4 regions of the Litorihabitans aurantiacus genome follow, and region 3 is predicted to be linked to each of the others. Evidence: riboswitches for the same ligand, from Rfam matches in the RefSeq annotation. Region 3 holds a riboswitch; each other region holds the start of a gene.
What was found. Region 3 has a riboswitch for S-adenosylmethionine ahead of QQK22_RS16330 (methylenetetrahydrofolate reductase). Riboswitches for the same ligand answer to the same signal wherever they lie in the genome.
Positions count from the first base shown of each region.

Region 1: linked by a shared signal. The riboswitch ahead of QQK22_RS15600 (hypothetical protein) and the one ahead of QQK22_RS16330 (methylenetetrahydrofolate reductase) in region 3 are both predicted to bind S-adenosylmethionine.
Region 2: linked by a shared signal. The riboswitch ahead of QQK22_RS04195 (hypothetical protein) and the one ahead of QQK22_RS16330 (methylenetetrahydrofolate reductase) in region 3 are both predicted to bind S-adenosylmethionine.
Region 4: linked by a shared signal. The riboswitch ahead of QQK22_RS17395 (rhodanese-like domain-containing protein) and the one ahead of QQK22_RS16330 (methylenetetrahydrofolate reductase) in region 3 are both predicted to bind S-adenosylmethionine.

Region 1 is NZ_BSUM01000001.1:3,268,702-3,274,213, reverse strand. It holds gene QQK22_RS15615 (ketose-bisphosphate aldolase) at 1-98, shown strand, start outside; gene QQK22_RS15610 (hypothetical protein) at 378-992, shown strand; gene QQK22_RS15605 (hypothetical protein) at 1,499-1,921, shown strand; SAM riboswitch class IV at 1,988-2,101, shown strand; gene QQK22_RS15600 (hypothetical protein) at 2,143-3,093, shown strand; gene QQK22_RS15595 (hypothetical protein) at 3,182-3,829, shown strand; gene QQK22_RS19435 (DUF6308 family protein) at 4,116-4,532, opposite strand; gene QQK22_RS19430 (DUF6308 family protein) at 4,517-4,771, opposite strand; gene QQK22_RS15590 (hypothetical protein) at 4,781-5,344, shown strand.
Region 2 is NZ_BSUM01000001.1:903,257-908,768, reverse strand. It holds gene nadD (nicotinate-nucleotide adenylyltransferase) at 1-50, opposite strand, end outside; gene QQK22_RS04205 (hypothetical protein) at 109-258, opposite strand; partial or broken gene QQK22_RS04200 (glutamate-5-semialdehyde dehydrogenase) at 340-1,661, opposite strand; gene QQK22_RS04195 (hypothetical protein) at 1,774-2,799, opposite strand; SAM riboswitch class IV at 3,167-3,279, opposite strand; gene QQK22_RS04190 (DUF222 domain-containing protein) at 3,599-5,446, shown strand.
Region 3 is NZ_BSUM01000001.1:3,424,474-3,429,985, reverse strand. It holds gene metE (5-methyltetrahydropteroyltriglutamate--homocysteine S-methyltransferase) at 1-664, opposite strand, end outside; partial or broken gene QQK22_RS16330 (methylenetetrahydrofolate reductase) at 842-1,720, opposite strand; SAM riboswitch class I at 1,838-1,938, opposite strand; gene QQK22_RS16325 (fasciclin domain-containing protein) at 2,089-2,817, opposite strand; gene QQK22_RS16320 (molybdopterin-dependent oxidoreductase) at 2,973-3,560, opposite strand; gene QQK22_RS16315 (molybdopterin-dependent oxidoreductase) at 3,598-4,821, opposite strand; gene QQK22_RS16310 (NUDIX hydrolase) at 4,883-5,350, opposite strand; gene rpmF (50S ribosomal protein L32) at 5,400-5,512, opposite strand, start outside.
Region 4 is NZ_BSUM01000001.1:3,655,967-3,661,478, reverse strand. It holds gene QQK22_RS17405 (HNH endonuclease signature motif containing protein) at 1-1,005, shown strand, start outside; gene QQK22_RS17400 (O-succinylhomoserine sulfhydrylase) at 1,027-2,253, opposite strand; gene QQK22_RS17395 (rhodanese-like domain-containing protein) at 2,250-2,699, opposite strand; SAM riboswitch class I at 2,707-2,797, opposite strand; gene QQK22_RS17390 (hypothetical protein) at 2,950-5,091, opposite strand; gene QQK22_RS17385 (hypothetical protein) at 5,184-5,512, opposite strand, start outside.

The sequences.
Region 1 (5,512 bases), 160 kb from region 3:
TGCTCGGGGCGGTGGGCGGGGCGGACGACTACGTGTACCGGCCGGCAGGTGTGGGGGCTCGGCGGTGGGTCGAGGGGAAGGCGACCGTGCAGCAGTAGGGGGCTGTTCCGGGGGCTGGTCCTTCGCGACTGTTGCGCTCGGCACGGATGCGAGTTCGTATCCGTGTCGGGCGCAACAGTCGTTCGGCTATCCGGGTCCTGCGTCCTCGTCGATGCGCGGGAACGACGGCGCAGGGTCAGTTGCGGTCGTCGCGCGGGGGGGCCGCGGACCTCATCGGCGGTGTGGTCGCTGTCCACAGATCGGGCACCGGGTCTGGTCGGGCGGGGTCGGGGTGCCCTACTCTCGGCAGCAATCTGGAGGCGTCAGGGGGCGGAACCATGACCAGAGGTGGGCGCTACGCGCGCGTGGCAGCGGGGTTCGCTGCGTTCGGGATCGTCGTGGGTGGGGTCACCGCCTGCTCGCCGGACGAGGAACCGGAGCCGACCGAGAGCTCGACGTCGGCGGAGCCCACGGAGACGGCGACCGAGACACCGAGCCCGACGGCGAGCGAGACAGAGACTCCGACGCTCACGCCCGAGGAGCAGAACATCGAGGCGGCGAAGCTGACCGTCGTCGAGTACTACGCCGCCCTCGGCCGTGTCGGTGCCGCGAGCTACGCGACGTGGCAGGAGGAGCTCGCCCACTTCTGGGGGCCGGACCTGCAGGCGCCGCTCACGTCCTACTACGAGCAGATGGCCGCCACGGGAGAACGGACCGAGGGCGACGTGGCCCTCTCCTCCTTCCAGGTCACCCTGCCCGCGAACCCGGAAGACTTTCCGATGGCGGATGCGGTCGTCTGCGTGGACTCCTCAGCCGTGACGTCGTTCGAGGCGAATGGTGAGCAGAGCGAGCGCCCGAGCACCCGCTTCCCCACCCAGGTCAGGCTGCAGAAGCAGTCCGACGTGTTCTGGACCATCGAGGAGATCGAACCCCAACCCGACCAGACATGCTGAGAAGTCGCGCTCAGGCCCTCGCTGCTGTCGTGCTCCTCTTCATCGGGGCAATGGTCGTGGCGCCGACGCCTGACGCGGCTGCCGCCGAGATCTGCTGGGAGCGGAAGGACCCGGTCACGGGTGAAGTCTCGACGGGTTGCTACGACGACGGAAAGCCGGGCGGCCCGCCACCGCCGGACGGCGAGCCCGCACCTACCGTCCCGCGAGTGTGCGAAACAGGGGGTCGGACAATTCCGTGCGAGACGTACGCGGGGTCCTGGACGGGGCGCTGCTATGCGAAGCCAGCATCGCCGCAGCCAGCACCGGACGACCCCGCCTGGGCGGGTAGAACCGACGGAATCATCGTCCAGTGCACTCCGTACGTCTGCCTCGTTTCCCTGGGTGACACGATCGCGGAGTGCCCGACGGCCGAGATGTACTGGGCTGAGGCCGCTCGCACGGTAGACGAAGAGGCCGTCGCCCGGCAGGCACTGACACAGCTCGACCTCGACCCCATCACCCTCGGGATGGCCCCGCGCCCCAACCTGGCCGACCCCAACGTCCTCATCGGCGCCCCCGCCTACTTCTGGGCCGAGGGAGGGCCTGCCGCGATCGGGCCACTGTCCGCCGCGGTCGACGAGCAGGGCATCACCATCACCCTCGATGCCACCCTGGACGACGTCATCTACGACACCGGCGACGGCACCACCCTCACCTGCACCCGCGACCAGATCGCCACCCCACCAGCCACCATGAGCCTCCAGGACGAGCCCGACTGCGGCCACCACTGGACCACCCCTGGCACCTACACCCTGACCGCCACCAGCAACTGGACCATCACCTGGCAGGGCCCCACCCAGAACGGCACCTTCGACTACGACCTCGAGAGCGCCATCGACGTCCCCGTCACCGACCGACCCACCAACCTCACCACCAACAAGGGCCCCTGAGACCGGGGCTCGCAAGAAGCGCGGCACACCGCGCCGATGTCGGCACCCCGTGGCACAGTGGTGCCCGGTCACGAGGACCAGCGCCAAGCCCTCCGGCTCGCTGGCCAGCAACCGCGCCGCACGGCACGGTGCTCCCGGAGCAAGACCCGCCCGCCGCACCCGCGATGGGAAGTCGTGCTCCGCCGTCGCCCGCGCCGGCGCCCGTCCGTGAGGACCCCACCGTGCCTGACCTCGTCCGCGCCCCCATGCACCACGCCGACCACCCCGACAACGCCTGCCTCGAGGCGTTCGTCCCCACCTCCGTCCTCGCCGCGCCGTTCGGGCACGACTGGGAGGAGCTGCCGTGGCCGTTCGAGATGGCGATGATGGAGTCGCCCGAGTGGATGCTGCTCCATCACGCCCGCCGGCTCTTCGAGGATCCGTTCACCACAGACGCGACGCCGGAGACCAGCGCGTGGCTGACCTCGATGGTGAGCCGCGACGTCGTGCTCGACTGGGTGCCGGGTACCGGTTTCGTGCGCGTGCCGCGTCGGCCGGGGATCGACGTCGGGCTCGTGCGGCGCCGCGACCCCGAGCCACGGCCGTGCGAGCGTGTGATCGGCCTGGACACCGGCAGCAGCGGTTGCCGCGTGCACGGACTCGCCGTCGGCTACCCCCGCGAGGTCCCGGGTGGCTGCCGGCTCGTGTCAGCGCGCGTGTGCGACATCTGCTGGCGCGTGGCCCACGCGCAGCTGCGGCCGCGGCCCGGGGTGGCGATCCGGTGGACGCGGGAGTGCCTGCGGTGCCGCGCCGCCGTCGACGCGCTGCCGAGGTGGGTTCCGCGGCCGGTGCAGGGTGCGCAGCGACTGCTCGCCCAGCGCCACGCCTCCCGGGAGCTGATGGTCGCGATGGGGCGGATGGTCGACGGCGATCGCGCCGTCGTGCCGTGGGCGGAGCGGTTCGGGCCGCAGGGACGGGTGACGCAGGCGGTGCTCGACGGCGGAGGCTGGGCCCCGCCGTCGCCCGAGCCGGTCGTCACCTGGCGCGCGTGGTCGAGCGCGCACCCGGCGTCCGCGGAGGCGTCGGCGCGGTCGGTGGTCGCGATGTTCGAGCGGTCGCTGCCGGAGGGGATGGTGCTCGGGGTGGACGCGGCGAGGCTGGCGGGGATCGTGCGGTGGGAGATGGGTGGCTGAGCGCGGGGCACGAAAGCCGTTCGTGGCGCCGCGCCTCCGAGCCGTTACGTTCGAGGGGGATCGGCACGCACCTGACGACGGAGACGACATGACGACTCGATCCCAGGCCGGCTCACGACCGTGGCTCGGATGGCTGGGGTGGCTCGCCGCGGCCGTGCTGACGATCCTGCTCGTCCTCACGCTCACGGGCCGCTTCGACCTCTCGGCGCCGACGGTGACGACCGACCGGGTGACGCGCGACGTCTCCGTGCTCGACGCCGTCGAGACGGAGGAGCAGGTCGTGCTGCTGACGCTCGGGATCCAGGGCCTGCTGGAGGAGAGCTCGACCGGTGAGGTCCTCGGGATCACGATCCCGGGCAGCGCGCGCTCCTCGTTCATGCGCTACGAGTTCAGCGCGCTCGCGGGCATCGAGGGCGAGGACGTCGCGATCGAGGAGACCGGCGAGGGCGAGTACCTCATCACCATCCCCGAGTTCGTCCTCATCGGGCACGACGACGAGAGCTTCGAGCTCGTCGTCGAGAACAACGGGGTGCTCAGCTTCGTCACCCCCGAGATCGACGAGGTCGAGATGGTCGGCACCATCCTCGACGGCGGGGTCGAGCAGGAGTACCTCGACAGCAACGACGAGCTGCTGCGCGAGCAGGCGATGGCGTTCTACCGCGGGATCGTGAGCGGGATCGACCCGGATGCTGCGGTCGCGTTCGAGTTCGCGGAGGGGGCTGGCGGGCGGGACTGAGCGGGCGGGGCCGGCGTCGGGCGGCCGGCTGTCACGCTCGAAGGTCGCGGCCTGACAGTGCGCCGCCGACGACGTCTCAGCGTGGACCGATCCATTGGAGTGGTCCGGTTATGAGCTCTTTATGGGCGGCAGAGCATGTCCAGCGTGACGGTCGCGATGGACCACCGAACCGCTGCCACGCGCGGAAAACTGCGCATCAGCGGCGGCTCGACCGCCTACGCCAGTCATGCCCCCGACTCATAACTTTGAGAAGTTATGGGCCCCTGTCACGGGCCTCGGCAACCCCCTAAAGCTCCGCGTGGGCTGTCCTCGCCGACTCCGGGACGCTGGAACCGTGCTTCCCCTCCATCCATACGACGACGTCGAGGACCCGCAGCAGTGAGACGCTGCCATCCACGCCAGCACTCCTGCGCAGCGCAGCGAGGTGCTGAACGAGCGTGGGGTCCGCGAACATACCCGCCCAGGCGCTCCACTGGTCACCGCTGTGAGGCGCTCCGAACTGCGTCCTGATGTGCTCGTCATAGATGGGAACGAGGTGGGGGCGCTTGCGAGCCAGGAGCTTGCTGGTGCGCACCGGACCGAAGGTGCGGACTTTCCTCACCTCGACCCAGGTCTGTAGGAGCAATTCGGACTGCAGGATCTTCCGGCCGTCCGGAAACTCAAGACTCGCACGGCTTGGGATCTGTTTCAGGAGGCCCGCGATCGCAGCGCCGGCCCTCCCCCGAGGAGCTCGCGCGCCGCCGCTCCCTGGACCGGAACCGAGAGCATCGCCAGCGCCACCAGATCCTCCGAGGTAACCCGGTTTGGATCGACCCTGTCTCCACCGACCTCCTCGAAGTAGGACCCGGAGTAGTCGCTTCCGGCGAAGTATCGCAAGAGGTGCCGACGCGCGTCGCTCTGGCGGCTGGGGCTGAGAATTGATGGACGGGTCCACGGCGACATGGCCCGATCGTGGCACGCCCCTCAAACTCCCGCATTCGGGCGGACCCCGAGCAGCTGTCGCCCCTCTCCCCTACGGTCGACACGTGCGCCCGATCCTCCGCGACCACACCCCCCGACGGCCGCGTCACCGGCGACCCCCTGCCCCTCGCCCTCGGGGTCGGCGTCCAGCCAGAGACCGTCCCCGTCCTCGAATGCGCCCTCGCCGGGCACCTGCTTGACGGCGAGCTCGTCCTTGCCGTCGTGCGCGTCGCGGACACCAACTGGGAGATGTACTACGTCCTCACCTCTCACCACGCCGCGCGCGTCGCCCTCAGCAGGGACGACCAGACCGACAATCGCGACGCCCGCATCGTCACCTGCGCCTACGAGCACATGCGCAGCGGCCTCGTCGACGTGCGGCTCGACACCGGCGAGCAGGTCGACCTCGGCCCGCTCGCCCACCCCCGCGACATCCACCTCATCCACTCCGGCATGTCGAACCTACGCATGCCCGAGGGCTTCGATGGCCGTCACGTCTTCGCGGAGTCCGACGCCGTCCGTACGGCGGGCGTCGTCCTCTCCGAGCTGCACTGACGACCGCCTCAGCCACTTCGGATGTGTTCCGCTGACTACATGAACCCTGGCGCGTGTGCGGTTCGTCGCAACCACATGGCCAGATGACCAGACACCAGCCGGCTGGATGAGCTACGTTGAGGGCCGTGCCTAACAATGTTGCTGAAAACGGCGACGTGTACCGAGTTC
Region 2 (5,512 bases), 2.5 Mb from region 3:
CTCGCGGCGACGAGGTGGCCGTGGTGGACAGGGTCGAACGTGCCACCCATGATCCCGGTCCGGCGGCGCCGCGCGTCGCCGTCGCCGCGTGGGTGCGGCGTCACCGCCTCAGCGGCGACGCGTGCCGACGCTGCGGAACGCGTAGGTCGCGAGGAGCAGGAGCATCAGGATGGCGAACGCGAGGCCGCCGTAGAGCCACGGGTTGGGGCGGTGGACCTCTTCGGCCACCTGAGCCAGAACCAGCAGTGAGCTCGTCATCAATCTCTTCCTCTCGCGCGGCACCGTGCCAGCGCCCAGTCTCGCACGTCGCCGCGGCCCGTCAGGAGTCCGTCGGGGTCCTCAGGGTCGGACGTGCCCGTCGCCCTGGACGATCCACGTGGTGGTGGTCAGCTCCGCCAGACCCATGGGACCGCGCGCGTGCAGCTTCTGCGTGGAGATGCCGAGCTCGGCGCCGAGACCGAGCTCACCGCCGTCGGTGAAGCGGCTGGAGGCGTTGACCATGACGGCGGCCGAGTCGAGCTCGGTGCTGAAGCGGTGCGCCGCGGTGACGTCGCGCGTGCAGATGACCTCGGTGTGGCCCGAGGAGTACGTGCGGATGTGGTCGAGCGCGGTGTCGAGGTCGTCGACCACGCGCACGGCGATGTCGAGGCTGAGGTACTCCGTGGCCCAGTCCTCGTCGGTCGCGGCGACGACGTCGGCCCCCTCGGGCGCGAGGGCGGCCGCGTCGTCGTCGGCGTGCAGGCGCACCCCGGCCTCGGTCAGCGCCGCGAGCGCGGCCGGCAGGAACTGCTCGGCGGCGCTGCGGTGGACCAGCAGCGTCTCGAGCGCGTTGCAGACCCCGACGCGCTGCGTCTTGCCGTTCAGCAGGATCGCGACGGCCTGCGCGACGTCGGCGCCCTCGTCCACGTAGAGGTGGCAGTTGCCGACGCCCGTCTCGATCACGGGCACGGTCGACTCGCGCACGACCGTCGCGATGAGGTCCGCCCCACCCCGGGGCACGACGACGTCCACCAGCCCACGGGCGCGCATGAGCGCCACTCCCCGGGCCGCCCGTGCTCGTCGATGCTCGCGACGGCGTCGCGCGGCAGCCCCTGCGACTCCAGCGCGTCCTGCAGGACGGCGACGATCGCGGTGTTCGAGGAGGCGGCGGCCGAGCCGCCGCGCAGCACGACGGCGTTGCCGGACTTCAGGGCGAGGCCCACGACGTCGACCGTCACGTTCGGGCGCGCCTCGTAGATCACGCCGACGACGCCGAGCGGCACGCGCGTCTGGCGCACCCGCAGCCCGTTCGGCAGGGTGCTCCCGCGCACGACCTCGCCGACCGGGTCGGGCAGCGCCGCGACGTCGCGCAGCGCCCCGGCGATCGCGGCGATCCGCTCCGGGGTCAGGGTGAGGCGGTCCAGGAGACCGGGGCTCATGCCACGCTCCCGCTCGCGCGCGACGTCGACGGCGTTGGCCGCTACGACCTCGTCGGCGCGGTCCACCAGTGCGTCGGCCATGGCGTGCAGTGCGGCGTCCTTGGTCGCGCGCGTGGCGCGAACCAGAGCGCGGGAGGCGACCTTGGCGGAGCGGGCGACGGCATGGACGGCGTCGGTCACCGACGTCGCGCCCTCGGTGGGGCCCTCCGCGGCGCGGGGGGCGTCGGTCTCGATCACGGACATGCCCCCAGGGTAGGGCGCGCGCGGGTGCGGGCGATCGGTGGTCAGCAGGTGGTCGTCGGGTGGTCTGGCGGCGGGAGGTGGACCGGGCGTGCGGTCCACCTCCCGCGGATCGTCAGCGGGACGCGGGCGACGCCGGACGCGAGGTCGCGGCGGGGGCGGGCTCCGCCGTCGTCGACCCCGCGACGCCGAGGAGGCCGCGCTCGCGCAGCTCCGGCGCGAGCTCGGCCGCGAGGGCGTGGACGTCGGCGGGGAGCGATCCGGGCTGGATCACGAACCCGTCGACGGCACCCTGGGTGAACCAGTCCTCGAAGACGTCGGCGACGCCGCGCGCGGTGCCCGCGACGGTGAGCTGGTCGCGGTCCGACGCGCCGGCGAGGTCGCGGATGAGGTCGGCACGGAAGAGCGCGCTCGGGGCGTCCTGCGCGATGACGGTGACGGCGTCGACCACCACGCGCACGTCGTCGGGGTTGCGGCCCGCCTCGAGCGCGGCCGTGCGGATCGCGTGCCGGCGGCGCGCGGCCTCGACCGGGCTGGAGACCGTGAGGCGCACGACGTCGGAGTGGCGGCCGGCGACGACGGCCGTGGTCGCCTCGGTCGGCGCGGTCACGATCAGGGGTGCGCGGCCGCCGGTGGCCGCACCGGGCGTGCCGTTCCAGACGCGGCGGACCTCGGCGTGCACGCCGCCCGCCGTGACGCTGATCGGGAGCTGCCAGCCGGCACGGCCGCCGCTGCGGGCGTGGATGCCGGCGACGGCGCGGGCCAGGCGCACCGGGTCGAGGAAGCCGGCGGGGAGCGCCGGGACGACGACCGGGCCGTCGGCGAGCGCACCGGCGGCGGCGAGGCGCGAGGCGATGACGGCCGGGTCGAGCCAGGCGTCGGGGCGCGGGGCGTCGTCGAGGCGGAAGGACTCGCCGAAGGTCAGGAGGTCGACGCCGGCGGCGCGAACCAGGTCCACGTACTCGGCGACGGCGGCGACGTCGACGCGGTCACCGGTGGCGGCGCCGGGGCGGGCGAACGTCGAGGCCTTGGCGCCCAGCGACGTGAGGTCGAGGCCGAGGTGGAGGTGACGGCGCGAGGGCTGGTTCGGGTCGGGCTGGCTGGGCTGGGAGGTGTGCTGGTTCGAGCTGTGCTGCGACATGGTTCGAGGTCCTCTCCCCGCGGGGCGGGGTCATGTGTGACGTGTGGACCGTCCGGGGCCGTGGTCGCGCCGCGGGCTCTGTGCACCGGGCTCGCGAGGGGCGAGGCGGGGTGCTGCGGGCGGGCGCGGTGACGCGGGACGGGATCGCTCCGTGGGGCGGAGCCGGGGCACGACGGCAGGATGCTGGCCTGGCCAGCGGTGGAGCTCCGGCGGACGCGTGGTCCGCGGGATCTTCCGGCCGCCGTCAGCGCATACACGGGTGCGCGGTGAGCGCACCACACATGAGGGTGGTGGTGGAGCGTCGCAGGGGAATCATCTGCTGAGCCGTGACCATCGGACTTCTTCCTCGTAGCTTCCGCGAGATGCGGACGAGCGCTTGCCCTGACAGGTAGTCAGGGCCTGGTCGTCACCCGGGGCACCCCACCGCAGGTGGAGGGTTGCCGACCAGCAAGCCGGGGCTGAACGCTGGTACTCAAGACCGTGATGATGACGCTACGGGGGGTTTGGTTGCCGTGTCAACCTCGAGGGTGCATCGGTGGCGGGAGTTATCCCCAGAGTCCGCGGAGACCCACTCGATGTCAGTGCTCGGAGGTATCTTGGCAACAGGTGTTCGACAGGGGGTCGGCACCGGGCTGAGGCGCCGAGGGGGTGGACGATGGTCGGGGTTCTCGAGGTTCGGGCGGAGGCACGGGGCGATGCAGCTCCGGACGCGCCGACGACCGTCGGGGCCACGGAGGCGCGTGTAGGTGGTGGCCGTGTCGCGGGCGTCGCGGATGGCAACGGCGGTGGGCGCGCCGGGGTGCGGACGGCCGCCGATCGACCCTCGTCGCTGGCGCACCACGCCGACGCCCTTCTCACGCATCTCGGCGCCCTCACCTCCGCCGTCGCGGACGAGACACACACCCCTGCGGAGCTGCGGCACGCGCTCGACGCCGTGGACCGCGCGGTCTCGCTCCTCGGGCTCGTGCAGACGCGTCTCGCCGGCGCCGTCAAGGCTGCCGAGATCGCGCGAGACCCTGCGGTCGAGCGCGACTTCGCCCTGCGTCGAGGGCTCGCCACGCGCCGTGGCCGAGGCCAGGCGCTCGCGGAGGACGAGCTCGGGCGCACCCTCGACCTCATGCCCGCACTGTCCCGAGCCGTCGCCGACGGCGGTCTGACCATCGACCACGCCCAGGCGGTCTCGTCCGTCCTGTCCCGCACCGGCGACCGCGCTCGGCGCGAGCTGGGTGCGCACGCGGAGGAGATCGTCGAGGCCGCTCGCGAGCTCGACGTCCCCGCGCTCAGGCGTGTGCTGCAGCGTCGCGCGGCCGAGCTCGAGGCGGACGCCGCCGACCGGTCCTTCGCGGGTGCACGCCACCGTCGGTACCTGCGCCTGGTGGCGCGGGCGGACGGTGTCGAGCTGTCCGGGTTCCTCGACGTCGTGGCGGGCGAGACCGTCCGCACGGCGCTGGAGGCCGTCACACCCGTGCCGGCGGCCGACGACGAGCGCTCCGGTCAGCAGCGCACCGCCGACGCGCTGGTGTCGTTGTGCGATCGCGCGCTCGGAGTCGGGGTCGACCGCGCCGGTGCGCAGCTGCGGCCGCACCTGAGCGTCCTGCTGCGGGAGGAGACGTGGGCGGTCCTGTCCCGGCGCCGCCGCGAAGGGACGACCGGTACGAGCGGAGGTACGCCGTTGGGGGTTCGGGGTGACGCGCCCGGCGCGGCGCCGCCCATCGACGAAGATGCGACGGCGCGAACGCCCGTGGCTGGAGCAGGAGCCCACGGCCGGATGACGGGCGCGGCGATCGAGCGCAGCGGACTCGATGCTCCTCCCCCGCTGGCCCAGCTCATGGATGGCACGTTGCTGCCGTTCGCCGCACTCGAGGTGCTCTCGTGCGACGCGGTGCTGCAGCGCACCGTCCTCGACCCGACCGGTGAGCCGCTCGACCTCGGCCGCGCGGAGCGGACGTTCACGGGCCCGCTCCGGCGCGCCGCGCTCGTCCGCGACCGGCACTGCCAGTGGCCGGGATGCCGGATGCGCGCGTCGTGGTGCGAGGTTCACCACCTGACGTACTGGTCGCACGGCGGCGGAACGGACCTGGGCAACGCCGTCACGCTCTGCTCCGCCCACCACCACCGTGTCCACGAGCAGCGCGCGCGTATCACGTCGGTGCACGGCGGGTTCGAGTTCACCGAGCCGGGAGGTGTCGCGATCGGAACCACGACGCGCCTCCACGACGACCTGCTCGTCCCACGGTCCCGACCGCCGTCCCCGATCACCGCGGTAGGCACGTCCCCGCCGGAGGCCAGACCCCTACCGGTGGGCACGTCCCCGCCGGAGGCCAGACCCCTACCGGAGGCCGCGTCTCCGCCGGAGGCCACGTCCCCGCCGGAGACCAGACCCCTACCGGTGGGCACGTCACCGCCGGAGGCCACGTCCCCGCCGGAGGCCAGATCCCGGCCGGTGGGTGACCTGTCGGGCAGCGCGTCCGGTTCCTCGCCCCCGACCCGACCCCGGCTCGACTTCGGCGACCCACCGTTGCTCATCGACACCGACAGTCCCTCCGTCGGTGATCCGGCGCGACGTCCTGCCACGCCTGCGGGCGAGGGCGAGACCACCCCTGACTCGTCGGTGTTTCCCGCAGGGTGTCCGGCACTCCTGTGGTGATCACACTCGACCTGTCGCACCCGGAACCGGTCCGGATGGTGGACGAGGTGAAGGTCACGGGGTTCG
Region 3 (5,512 bases):
GCTGCACCCACGCGGCCCCGGCGGCCCGGAGGTCAGCGAGCAGCGCGACGTAGGCCTCGACCACCTCGTCCAGGCGGTCGAGCGGCGAGAAGCCCTCGGGCGCGCCGTCGGCCGCCTTGGCCAGAAGCAGCAGCGACACCGGCCCGACGACGACCGGACGACCCACGACGCCGAGCGCCGCCGCCTCGCGCACCTCGGCGACGCGACGCGACCCCGCGTAGCCGATCGCCGTGTCCGGCCCGATCTCGGGCACGAGGTAGTGGTAGTTGGAGTCCAGCCACTTGGTCATCTCGAGCGGCACCCGCTCGCCCTCGCCGCGCGCGAGCGTGAAGGAGCCGGTGAGGTCGATCGAACCGTCGGCGGCGCGCACGTCCGCGAACCGCTCGGGCACGATCCCGAGCGCGAGCGTCGCGTCGTGCACCTGGTCGTAGTAGGAGAAGTCCAGCGGGATCGCCGAGTCCTCCGCGCCGAGACCGAGCTCGCGCAGGCGCTCCAGCGTGCGACGGCGCAGCGCGGCCGCGCTCGTCTCGAGCTCCCCGAGCGTGGTGCGGCCGGCCCAGTGGCTCTCGACCGCCTTCTTGAGCTCGCGGCGCGGGCCGATGCGGGGGTAGCCGAGGATCGAGGCGGTCGGGTGGGCGGGGGCGTGCGTGGCGGAACTGGTCACGTGTGCTCCTTCGAGCGTCGGTGGGTGCGGTGAGCAGCGGCGTCGCGCGGGGCTCCGGCATGCGACGTCGTGCGGGGTGATCGGGTGGCTCTGGTGGTGCCGGGTGGTCACGCCGCGCGGGGCTCCGGCTGCGGCGCTTGGTTCCGGTGGTGCTGGTCGTGCTGGCTGGTGGGGGCGTCAGACGGTCTGGCGCAGGACGTCCTCGAGGAGGGCGGTCACGCCGTCGGACCTGTTGAACGTGTAGAGGTGCAGGCCGGGGGCGCCGGCGTGCAGCACCTCGCGGATGAGCGACGACGTCGCCTCGAGGCCCACGCGCGCCCGGTCCGGCTCCGGCGCGTCCTCGAGCCGCGCGAGCAGCTCGCGCGGGTGCGGGATCGCGTTGAGGTCGCACAGGCGGCGTATCCGTGAGGGGTCGGTCAGCGGCAGGATGCCGGGCACCAGCGGGATCGTGATGCCGGCCGCGACGGCGGCGCGCAGCAGCTCGCGGTACGCCGCAGCGTCGAAGAACAGCTGCGTGATGGCGAAATCGGCGCCCGCGTCCTGCTTGGCTCGCAGGGCGGCGAGCTCGTCGTCGCGCACGCGGAAACCCGCGCCCGGTTCGGGCATCCCCGGGTAGGCGGCGACGGCGATGCTCACCGCCGCGCGGCGGCTGCGGTGGTCCGCCAGGCGCGAGAGCGGGTCGAGCCCGCGGGTGCCGAACCGCTCGGCCTCGACCTCGCGGATGAGGGTGACGAGGTCGCAGGCGCGCGCGACCTCGTCTGGCCCGGGCGCCCAGTCGGTCTCCCCCGCGGGCGGGTCGCCGCGCAGCGCGAGGAAGTTGCGGACGCCGGCGTCGAGGAACTCGCCCACGACCTCGCGCAGCTGCGGGTCCGTGCGGCCCACGCACGTCAGGTGGGCGATGACCGGGACGCGCGTCTCGGCGATGATGCGCGCCACCAGCGCCTGCGACCTCTCCGCCGTCGAGCCCGAGGCGCCGTAGGTCACGGAGAAGTAGTCGGCGACGTGGTCGCTGAGGGTGGTCACGGTGTCCCACACCTGCGCCTCGCCCTTCGGCGTGCGCGGGGGTAGAGCTCGTAGCTGATCGTCGGTCGGGGCGGCCGGTACAGGTCGGAGGTGGTCATGCCACGCGCCTCCCGGGTACCGGACGCCGAGAGGGGTGTGCCCGCATCGGTGTCTCCATCGGTCCTGGCGTGAGCACCCTTCCCGCGGGAGGCTTCCGTTGGGGGTTGCTGCGGCGTCGACGAGCCAGGTCTCTCGGCCGCTCTGGATGGTGCTGCGACCCTAGCCCGACGGCGGGGCCCGAGTCCACGGGACGGGCGGGGCGTCCGCATCGTGGTCGGCTCGAGCCCGGGCCACTCCGAGGACAGCACAGCGCCCCGCCCCCCTGATCGGGGACGGGGCGCTGTGGGTCAGCGGGGTGAGGCTCAGGACATCATCGACGGCGGCATGAGCACCGTGTCGATGAGGTAGACCGTGGCGTTGGCGGTCTGGACGCCACCGCAGATGACGGAGGCCTGGCCGCCGACCATCAGGTCGTCGCCCGAACCCTCGATCGTGAGGTCCTCGCCCTCGACGGTCGTGTGGGTGCCGACGACCTGCTCGGGGTCGAGCTGGCCGGGGACCACGTGGTAGGTCAGGACCGTGGAGAGCGCGGTGGCGTCGCCACCGAGCGACTCGAGGGTCGCGGGGTCGATCTTCGCGAACGCGTCGTCGACCGGCGCGAAGACGGTGAACTCGTCGCTGTTCAGCGTGCTGACGAGGTCGACCTCGGGGTTGAGCTGGCCGGAGACCGCGGAGACCAGGGTGGTCAGCAGCGGGTTGTTCGACGCGGCCGTGGCGACCGGGTCCTGCGCCATGCCGGAGACGGAGCCGGCGCCGTCCGGCACGGCCTCCGCGTAGGCGGCGCAGCCGGGGCCGACGAGGTTGGCGGCCGGGTCCATGCTCGGGTCCATCGACTCGGACTCGGTCATGTCCTCGGACGGGCTGGCCGACGTCTCGGTCTCGGACGGGCTCATCGACTCCGAGGACGACGAGGTCTCGCTCGGCGACATCGGGGTCTCGGCCTCGTCGCCGCCGCCACCGCACGCCGACAGCGTGAGCGCGAGAGCGGCAGCGGCGGCCAGCGACGTGAAGGTCTTCTTGGTGGTGAACATCTGAGTGTCTCCTTCGATCGGGGTGCGGCCTGTCGGCCGGTCTCTCACGGATGGTTCGGCGCCCCCGGGAAAGCGGATGGGTCGGATCGAGAAAATTCTCGATCCGACCCATCGATGCTGGTCAGGTGGGGTGCGACAGGGTCGCCCCCGGTACGTCAGGTGACCGTGATGCTGCGCGAGTCGTAGCCGGAGGACCCGTTCGGGATGGGGGCGACCATCTCCTCGATCTGGAGCTCGCCGTCGCCGTCGTAGGCGCGGCAGCGGATCGTGTGCACGCCCTGCTCGGCGGTCCACGTCGTGCGCCACTGGCGCCACGTGTCGTTCGAGAGCGCCGGCGAGAGCTCGACCTCCTGCCACTCCCCCTGGTCGACCTGGATCTCCACCGAGGCGATCCCCCGAGTCTGTGCCCACGCGACACCACCGATCACGACCTCGTCGCCGGCGCTGACCTGGCTGAAGCCGCGCGGCACGTCGATGCGGGAGGCGGTCTTGATCGGTGCCTGCTCGGCCCAGCCGCGCTCGGTCCAGTACGCGACCTCGTCGGCGAACCTCGAGACCTTCATCTCCACGACCCACTTCGTCGCGGAGACGAAGCCGTACAGACCCGGCACGACCATGCGCACCGGGAACCCGTTGCGCTGCGGCAGCACCTCACCGTTCATCCCGACGGCGAGCAGCGCGTCGCGCCCGTCGGTCAGCGCCTCGAGGGGGCGGTCAGCGTGAACCCGTCGATGCTGGTGCACAGCACGCAGTCGGCGTCCGACGCCGGGCCGAGGTCCTTCAGGAGCGGCTCGAGGGGGTACCGGTCCACGTGGCCGTCCCGACGAGCGAGCCCCCGACCTCGTTGGAGACGCAGGTCATGGTGATCGTGCGCTCGACCTGCTCCAGCTCCAGGAGCTCCTGATACGTCAGCGTGCGCTCGGTGTCCACGAGGCCGTAGATGCGCAGCGACCAGTCCTCGGCAGTGATGTTGGGCAGCGTCAGCGCCGTGTCGATGCGGTAGAAGTCCTCGTTCGGCGTGAGGAACGGCTCCTGCCCCTCGACCGCCTCGTCGATCGTGTCGAGCGAGAGGCCCGAGGGGAACTGCTGCGGCGTCGCCTCGGGGAGCCGGAGCGCCTCGCGGCTCGCGTTCACGTCGGCCGAGCTGGGCAGGAGTCGCCCGACGGCGGTCGCGGCCGCCGCCGCGGCGGCGGTGATCCCGACGAGACCGAGGAAGCGACGGCGGCCCAGGGAGCTGGCGTAGGCGGGCTTCGTGGAACGACGCGTGGGGTACTCGCGCGGGTCGGTCGTCCCGGCGCCCTCGGCGGCCTTGGCGTCCGTCTCGGCCTCGGTGTCCGTCGCGTCCTCGGCGTCCTTCGAGCCCTTCGTGTCCTTGCCGCCCGTCGCGCCCTCGCCGTCGCGCTCGGCGATCAGCCGCTCGCGCGTCTCGCGGTCCAGCGCGGTGCGGCGGAAGAGGAGGCCGAGCACGTAGACGCCCACCACGCCGCCGACCAGTGACGGGATGAGGTCCCACACGCCGACGGCGGCGGGCCGGGTGATCACCGCGACCCCGCAGACCGCCACGAGGAGTCCGAGGATCACGGCCGCGATGCGCGGGCTGCGGCGCGCCACGACGCCGATGACGCCGGCGAGCACGAGGACGGTGATCCCCATGCCCACCTGGAGCGCGATCTTGTCGGACTCGCCGAACGTCGCGATGGCGAACTGCTTGAGCCACTCGGGCGTCAGCGTGATGAAGGCGGCCCCGATGGCCAGCAGCGGTGAGCTGAACTGGTTCAGGAGCTGGAAGCGGTCACCGAGGATCGACAGGAGCTCGGCGACGGCGAGGGCGAGCCCGGTGACCACGATCCCCGCGAGTGCGGCGGTCAGGATCCCGGGCTGCCAGAGGCGGGGTGCGCCGCGGTCGGGTGCGGGACGAGCCGCGTCGGCGGTCGTCGCGGCACCCGTGCCGGTCCGTCCGCTGCGCTCGTCGCTGGGATTGGCGCCGTTCGTGGTCTCGTCCATGTACGAAGTTCGACACGGAACGGTGTCCGGATGGGTGCGACACGCCGTCGGGCGCACCTTCTCAGGCGCGGAACAGCGCCTCGCCGCGCTCGGGGAGCGCGTCCGCGATCCGGGAGCGCATGCGCTCCGTCATCGGCGGGAGGTCGTCGACGTCGCACCACCGCGCCTCGGTGTTCTCGCCGTCGGCCGGGTGCGGCCGACCGGAGACGAAGTCGCAGCGGAAGGTGAGGTCGAGGTACTGCGTGCGGTCGCCGTTGTCGTAGACGACCTCCTCGGTGACGGCCACGCTCGCGAGGCGCTGCGCCGTCGCGACGACGTCGGCCTCCTCGAGCACCTCGCGCACGGCCGCGACGGCCGGCTCCTCGCCGGGGTCGACGATGCCGGTGACCGGCGTCCACGCACCGTTGTCGGCGCGCCGCACCAGCAGCACCTCGCGCCCGCGGAGCACGACGGCGGTCACGCCCGTCAACCACAGCGGTGCGGTTCCGACGTGGCGGCGGAGCTCGAGGATGAAGTCGGGGGTGGGCACGGCCCCACGCTACGGCGGACCGTGCCCACCCTGGTGCAGCACGCTCACGTCACTCGGGCACGACCAACCCCCGCGTCACGGCGCGCGCGAGCCGGCGTGGCACCCGCACCCACTCCCCGGCCGGCGTCCGGACGGGGACGAGGTCGACGGGCTCAGCCTTCC
Region 4 (5,512 bases), 230 kb from region 3:
CTGGTGTCTGCACCAGACCCGGCATCGGCACCCGCGTGGGCGTCGACGCCGGAACCAGAACTCTTCACTGTTCCGTCGCAGGCGCTCCCCGCCGTGCGGCGCCTGGCGCGCGACGCCCGGAGGCGTTCGCGTCGACGATCGCGCGACGTGGCGTCGGAGCGCGGCGCTCCCCCGCCGGCGTCCGGGTCACCGACGGCGGCGCAACCACCACCACCTCCGCCGGCCCGCAGCCTCGCCGAGTCGATCCTCGACCCGCGACTCGAGGCACCACCGCCGTTCGTCCCGTTCGGCGGAACCACGTCCCGGCTGACCCTGCAGCTGAGCGACGCCCACCTCGCGACCCCGGACGCGCACCCGTGCGCCGCCGACGCCTACGCGTGGGAGTTCTCCCCGGCGGCGCTCGTCGACGACGCCGCCAACCCCTACGACACCTTCGAGGCACCGACCAGCTGCCGCCTCGGCGTCGACGTGCCGGCGGTCCTCGGACTGGGCCCCCTCGATCCGGTGACGGCGCGGGCGCTTGCCGTGGACCCGCCGTCGCACCTCACCGTGAGCGTCACGCCGGTCGCCGCCGGTCCCGATCACGACGACGGCCGCACCGTCGAGGTGACCGACGGCCGCACCGTCGAGGTGACCGACGGCGGCGGGTCAGCCGCAGGCCGGGCCGGGTACGTCCCCGGTGCGGCCCTCGCGCGGGAGGTGCGCGTGATGCACCCGACGTGCGTCGCGCCGTCGTGCACCGTGCTCGCCTCGGCGTGCGACCTGGACCACGTCACGCCCTGGCCCGCGGGGCACACGACCGCGGCGAACCTCCGGCCGCTGTGCCGCCACCACCACCTGGTGAAGACGCACCTCGGTCACGAGCTGACCCTCGACGCCACGGGTGCCGCGCTGTGGCGCACGCCCGAGGGGCACCGCTACCGGCGCGAGATCGGCGGAGTGAGCACGCTGGTCGAGACACCCGACACGACGCGGCCCGCCACCCGGCCGCGCGGCGCCGCCTGACGCCTGACGTCCACCAACCCCTCAGAACCCGGCGGCGAGCCCCCGCGCGAGGTCGTCGAGCAGGTCGTCCGGGTCCTCGAGCCCGACCGACAACCGGATCGTCGTCTCCGAGAGGCCGACGCGCTGGCGCCCGTCGTAGCCGGTCTTCATGTGCGTCGTCGTCGCGGGGTGCGTGACGAGCGACTTGGCGTCCCCGAGGTTGTTCGAGATGTCGATCATCCGCAGCGCGTCCAGGAACGCGAACGAGCGGTGCTTCCCGCCGTCGGGATCCTGCGGCCCGTCGAGCGTGAACGCGACGACCGTGCCGCCCGCGCTCTGCTGCGCCTTCGCGAGCTCGTGCTGGGGGTGCGAAGGCAGGTAGGGGTAGCGGACCTCGGTCACGGCCGACTGCGTCTCGAGCCACTGCGCGACCCGCAGCGCGCTCTCGCACTGCCGGGCGATGCGCAGGTCCATCGTCTCGAGGCCCTTGAGCAGCGTCCACGCGTTGAACGGGCTCATCGTGGGGCCGGTGTTGCGGATGAAGGTCTGCAGCGGCCCGGTGACGTAGTCGCGCGGACCGAGCACGGCCCCACCCATCACGCGCCCCTGGCCGTCGATGTGCTTCGTGGCGGAGTAGACGACGACGTCGGCGCCGAGCGCGAGCGGCCGCTGGAGCGCCGGCGTCGCGAAGACGTTGTCGACGATCACGACGGCGCCCGCCGCGTGGGCGAGGCGGCTCACCTCGGGCACGTCCACGATGTCCTGCATCGGGTTCGACGGCGTCTCGAAGAACACGACGTCGGTCGGCCTCGCCAGCGCCTCAGCCCACTGCGCGGTGTCGTGCGCGTCGACGTAGACGGTCTCGACGCCCCACCCGGTGAACAGCTCGTCCAGCACGAGGAGCGTGGATCCGAACATCGCGCGCCCGGCCACGATGCGCGAGCCCTGGCGCACGAGGCACGCCATCGATGCGAAGACCGCGGCCATCCCGGTCGCGGTCGCGAAGCACGCCTCCGCCCCCTCGATGAGCCGGAGCCGCTCCTCGAACGCCGAGGTGGTCGGGTTCGAGTAGCGCGTGTACGTGAAGCGGTCGAGCTCGCCGAGGAAGGCGGCCTCGGCGTCGGCCGCACGCGGGTAGGCGTAGCCCTGCGTGAGGAACAGCGGCTCCGAGATCTCCATGAAGCCGGTGCGCTCCTGGCCGCCGCGGACGGCGAGCGTCGCCGGACGGAGTCCCTCGGGCAGGTGCGAGCGCGGCTGCGGGTCGGTCATCGCTCGCCCTCCCACGCGCGCAGCGGCAGGCCCTGACCCGCCCAGCCGGGGCCGGCGTGACCCTCGACGCCCTCGAGCACGTTGTACGCCGGGCCGAACCCGGCCGACGTCGCGAGCTGGGCCGCGGCGATCGAACGACCGCCCGACTTGCACACGAACAGGACGGTCCGGTTGTCGCCGGGGGTGAGACCGGCGCGCGTCAGCGCCTCGAGGAAGTCCGGGTTCGGCCCCTGGAACGTCTGCAGCGGGTCGAGGACGGCGTCACGGTGGAGCGACGTCAGGTCCGGCACCCCGGTGTGCTGCCACTCCTGGGGGGTGCGGACGTCGACGAGGACGGCCTCGCCGTCCTGCTCCAGCGCCTCCCACGCCTCGGCGGGCGTGAGATCGCCCGCGTAGCCGTGGGTGCCGCCGTCGTGACGACAGTCGGACGATGCGGAATCGGTCATGCTCACTCCTCCATCGGGCCTGGCGGTAGCACCCGCACCCGTGACGGGGGTTGCTGCAGCGTCGTCGAGCCAGGTCTCTCAGCTGCTCTGGATGGTCCCGCCGATGGTAGCGAAGGTGTCACGAGGGTCCGACATCGGTCCGCATCCCGTCCCGCTCCGGCGCACGACGGCGCCTCCCGGGCGGGCGGCCCGCCCGGGAGACGTCGTGGCGTGCGTCAGCAGGTGCGACGCGTCGGTGGTCGACGCAGCCTCACACCGCCGAGGTCGACCGACGCGAGTACCGCAGCGCAGCCGCCCCCAGGAGGAGCAGGAGCCCTGCGATCCCGGCCGCGAACGGAGTGACGCCCGTGGTCGGGAGGGAGGACTGCTGGCTCGCGACCTGCATGGTCGTGCCGGCACCGGTGGTGCCGGTCGCGGTGATCACGCGGCCGTCGTCACTGATGAAGCCGCCGGGGGTGGTCCCCGGGGTCGTGACGTCGATCGGCGTCACCGGGGTCACCGGCGTCACCGGGGTGACGGGCGTGGTCGGGTCCGTCGGGTCCGTCGGGTCGGTCGGGTCGGTCGGGTCGACCGGGTCCGTCGAGTCGACCGGGTCCGTCGGGTCGACCGGGTCCGTCGGGTCAACCGGGTCCACCGGGTCCGTCGGGTCGACCGGGTCCGTCGGGTCGACCGGGTCCGTCGGATCCGTCGGGTCAACCGGGTCGACCGGGTCGGTCGGGTCCACCGGGTCGGTCGGGTCCACCGGGTCCACCGGGTCCACCGGGTCGACGGCGGCCGTCGTGCACTCGGCCGTGGCGTCACCCAGGAGACCGACCGCGATGCAGCCGACGTCGACAGGGACGGTCACCGGCAGCTCGATCCCGATGTCGCCGATGAGACCGCCACCGCCCGTACCGCCGCCGGGAGCCTCGGCGCCCGGGGTGGTGTCGACCGGCTGCGCGGGCGTCGTGGTGCAGTCAACCGCGGCGTCGCCGAGGACTCCGGCGGCGATGCAGCTCACGTCGACGGGCACCGTGACCGGTGCCAGCACCGAGATGTCACCGATGAGGCCGTCGTCCGAGCCCGAGCCCGACGACGACGGCGCAGCCGCCACCGGATCGGCCGGAGCAGCGGGCGACTCGTTGGACACCACCGCGGCGTCACCCAGGACACCTGCGGCGATGTCGGACACGTCCACGGGCGCCGTCACCGGCGCCACCACCGAGATGTCACCGACGAGGCCGTCGTCCGAGCCCGAGCCCGACGACGACGGCGCAGCCGCCACCGGAGCCGCGGGAGCAGCAGCCGAGGTCTCGTTCGAGACCACCGCAGCGTCACCCAGGACACCTGCGGCGATGTCGGACACGTCCACGGGCGCCGTCACCGGCGCCACCACCGAGATGTCACCGACGAGGCCGTCGTCCGAGCCCGAGCCCGACGACGACGGCGCAGCCGCCACCGGAGCGGCCGGAGCAGCGGGCGACTCGTTGGACACCACCGCGGCGTCACCCAGGACACCAGCAGCGACGTCGGACACCTCCACGGGCACCGTCACCGGCGCCACCACCGAGACATCACCGATCAGACCGTCGTCCGAGTCCGAGTCCGAGCCCGAGCCCGAGCCCAACGGCGCCACTGCCACCGGAGCGGCCGAGGCAGCCGCGGGCGTCTCGTTCGAGACCACCGCAGCGTCACCCAGGACACCTGCTGCGACGTCGGACACCTCCACCGGCACCGTCACCGGCGCCACCACCGAGACGTCACCGACCAGACCGTCGTCCGAGTGCGACGAGTCCTCCGCCACAGCGACAGGAGCCGCCTCGACCGGGGCAGCCGGAGCAGCAGCCGGAGTCTCGTGCGAGACCACCGCGGCATCACCCAGGACACCCGCGGCCACGTCGGACACCTCCACCGGCACCGTCACCGGCGCCACCACCGAGACGTCACCGACCAGACCGTCGTCCGAGTGCGACGACTCCTCCGCCACAGCGGCCGGAGCCGCCTCGGCGGGAGCTGCCGGCGCCGGAGCCGCGGGCTCCTCGTGCGAGACGACCGTCGCGTCCCCGACCGCGATCGACTCGACGTCGACGGGGACGGTCACGGGCGCCTCGACCGAGACGTCCCCGGCGAGCCCGTCGCCCTCGACCGCCGCCTGCGGCGCCTCCACCGGACGCTCGACCTCACCACCGCCGCCGACCGGCGCCTGGGGCGGGGCCTCGGCCGGGGCCGCCGGCGGCGACACCACGGCGGCGTCACCGAGGAGGCCGACGGCGACGTCGCTGACCTCCACCGGAACGGTCACCGGGACGTCGATCCCGACGTCTCCCAGCAACCCGTCGGAGGCGTGAGCCGCCCCCGCAGCTGCGGCCACCAGGCCGCCTGACACGAGCACCGTCTGCAGTGCTCGACGCATGACTACGTGCATCGATCCTTCTCCTTGACTGAGGGTGGGTGCGCCACGTGGCGCGATGTCGTCTGCCGGACGTGGTCCGGTCGCGACGACCCTCAGGCGGGAGAGACGGGGATGCGCAGGGCGGGGGCGGGCGGCAGCGCGTCCTGGTGACGCCGGGCCACGCCCACGAGAAGAAGGGCGGAGAGGGCGACGCCGCCGGCCGGGGCCGCCTCGCGCAGCAGGGTCGGTCCCGCGGAGCCGACGGCGGTGGCCGCACCACCGATCACGGCGACCGTGGCGGCACCACCCCAGGGGCTGCCTTCGCGCTCGTCGGCACCGCTTCCGCCGTCCTGCGTGGCGGTGGACGCCTGCGGAAGTGCTTCGACACCCCCGGGGCCCGACGGCGCGGCGACCGGCGTCGAGATCGCGGTACGCGGCGCGG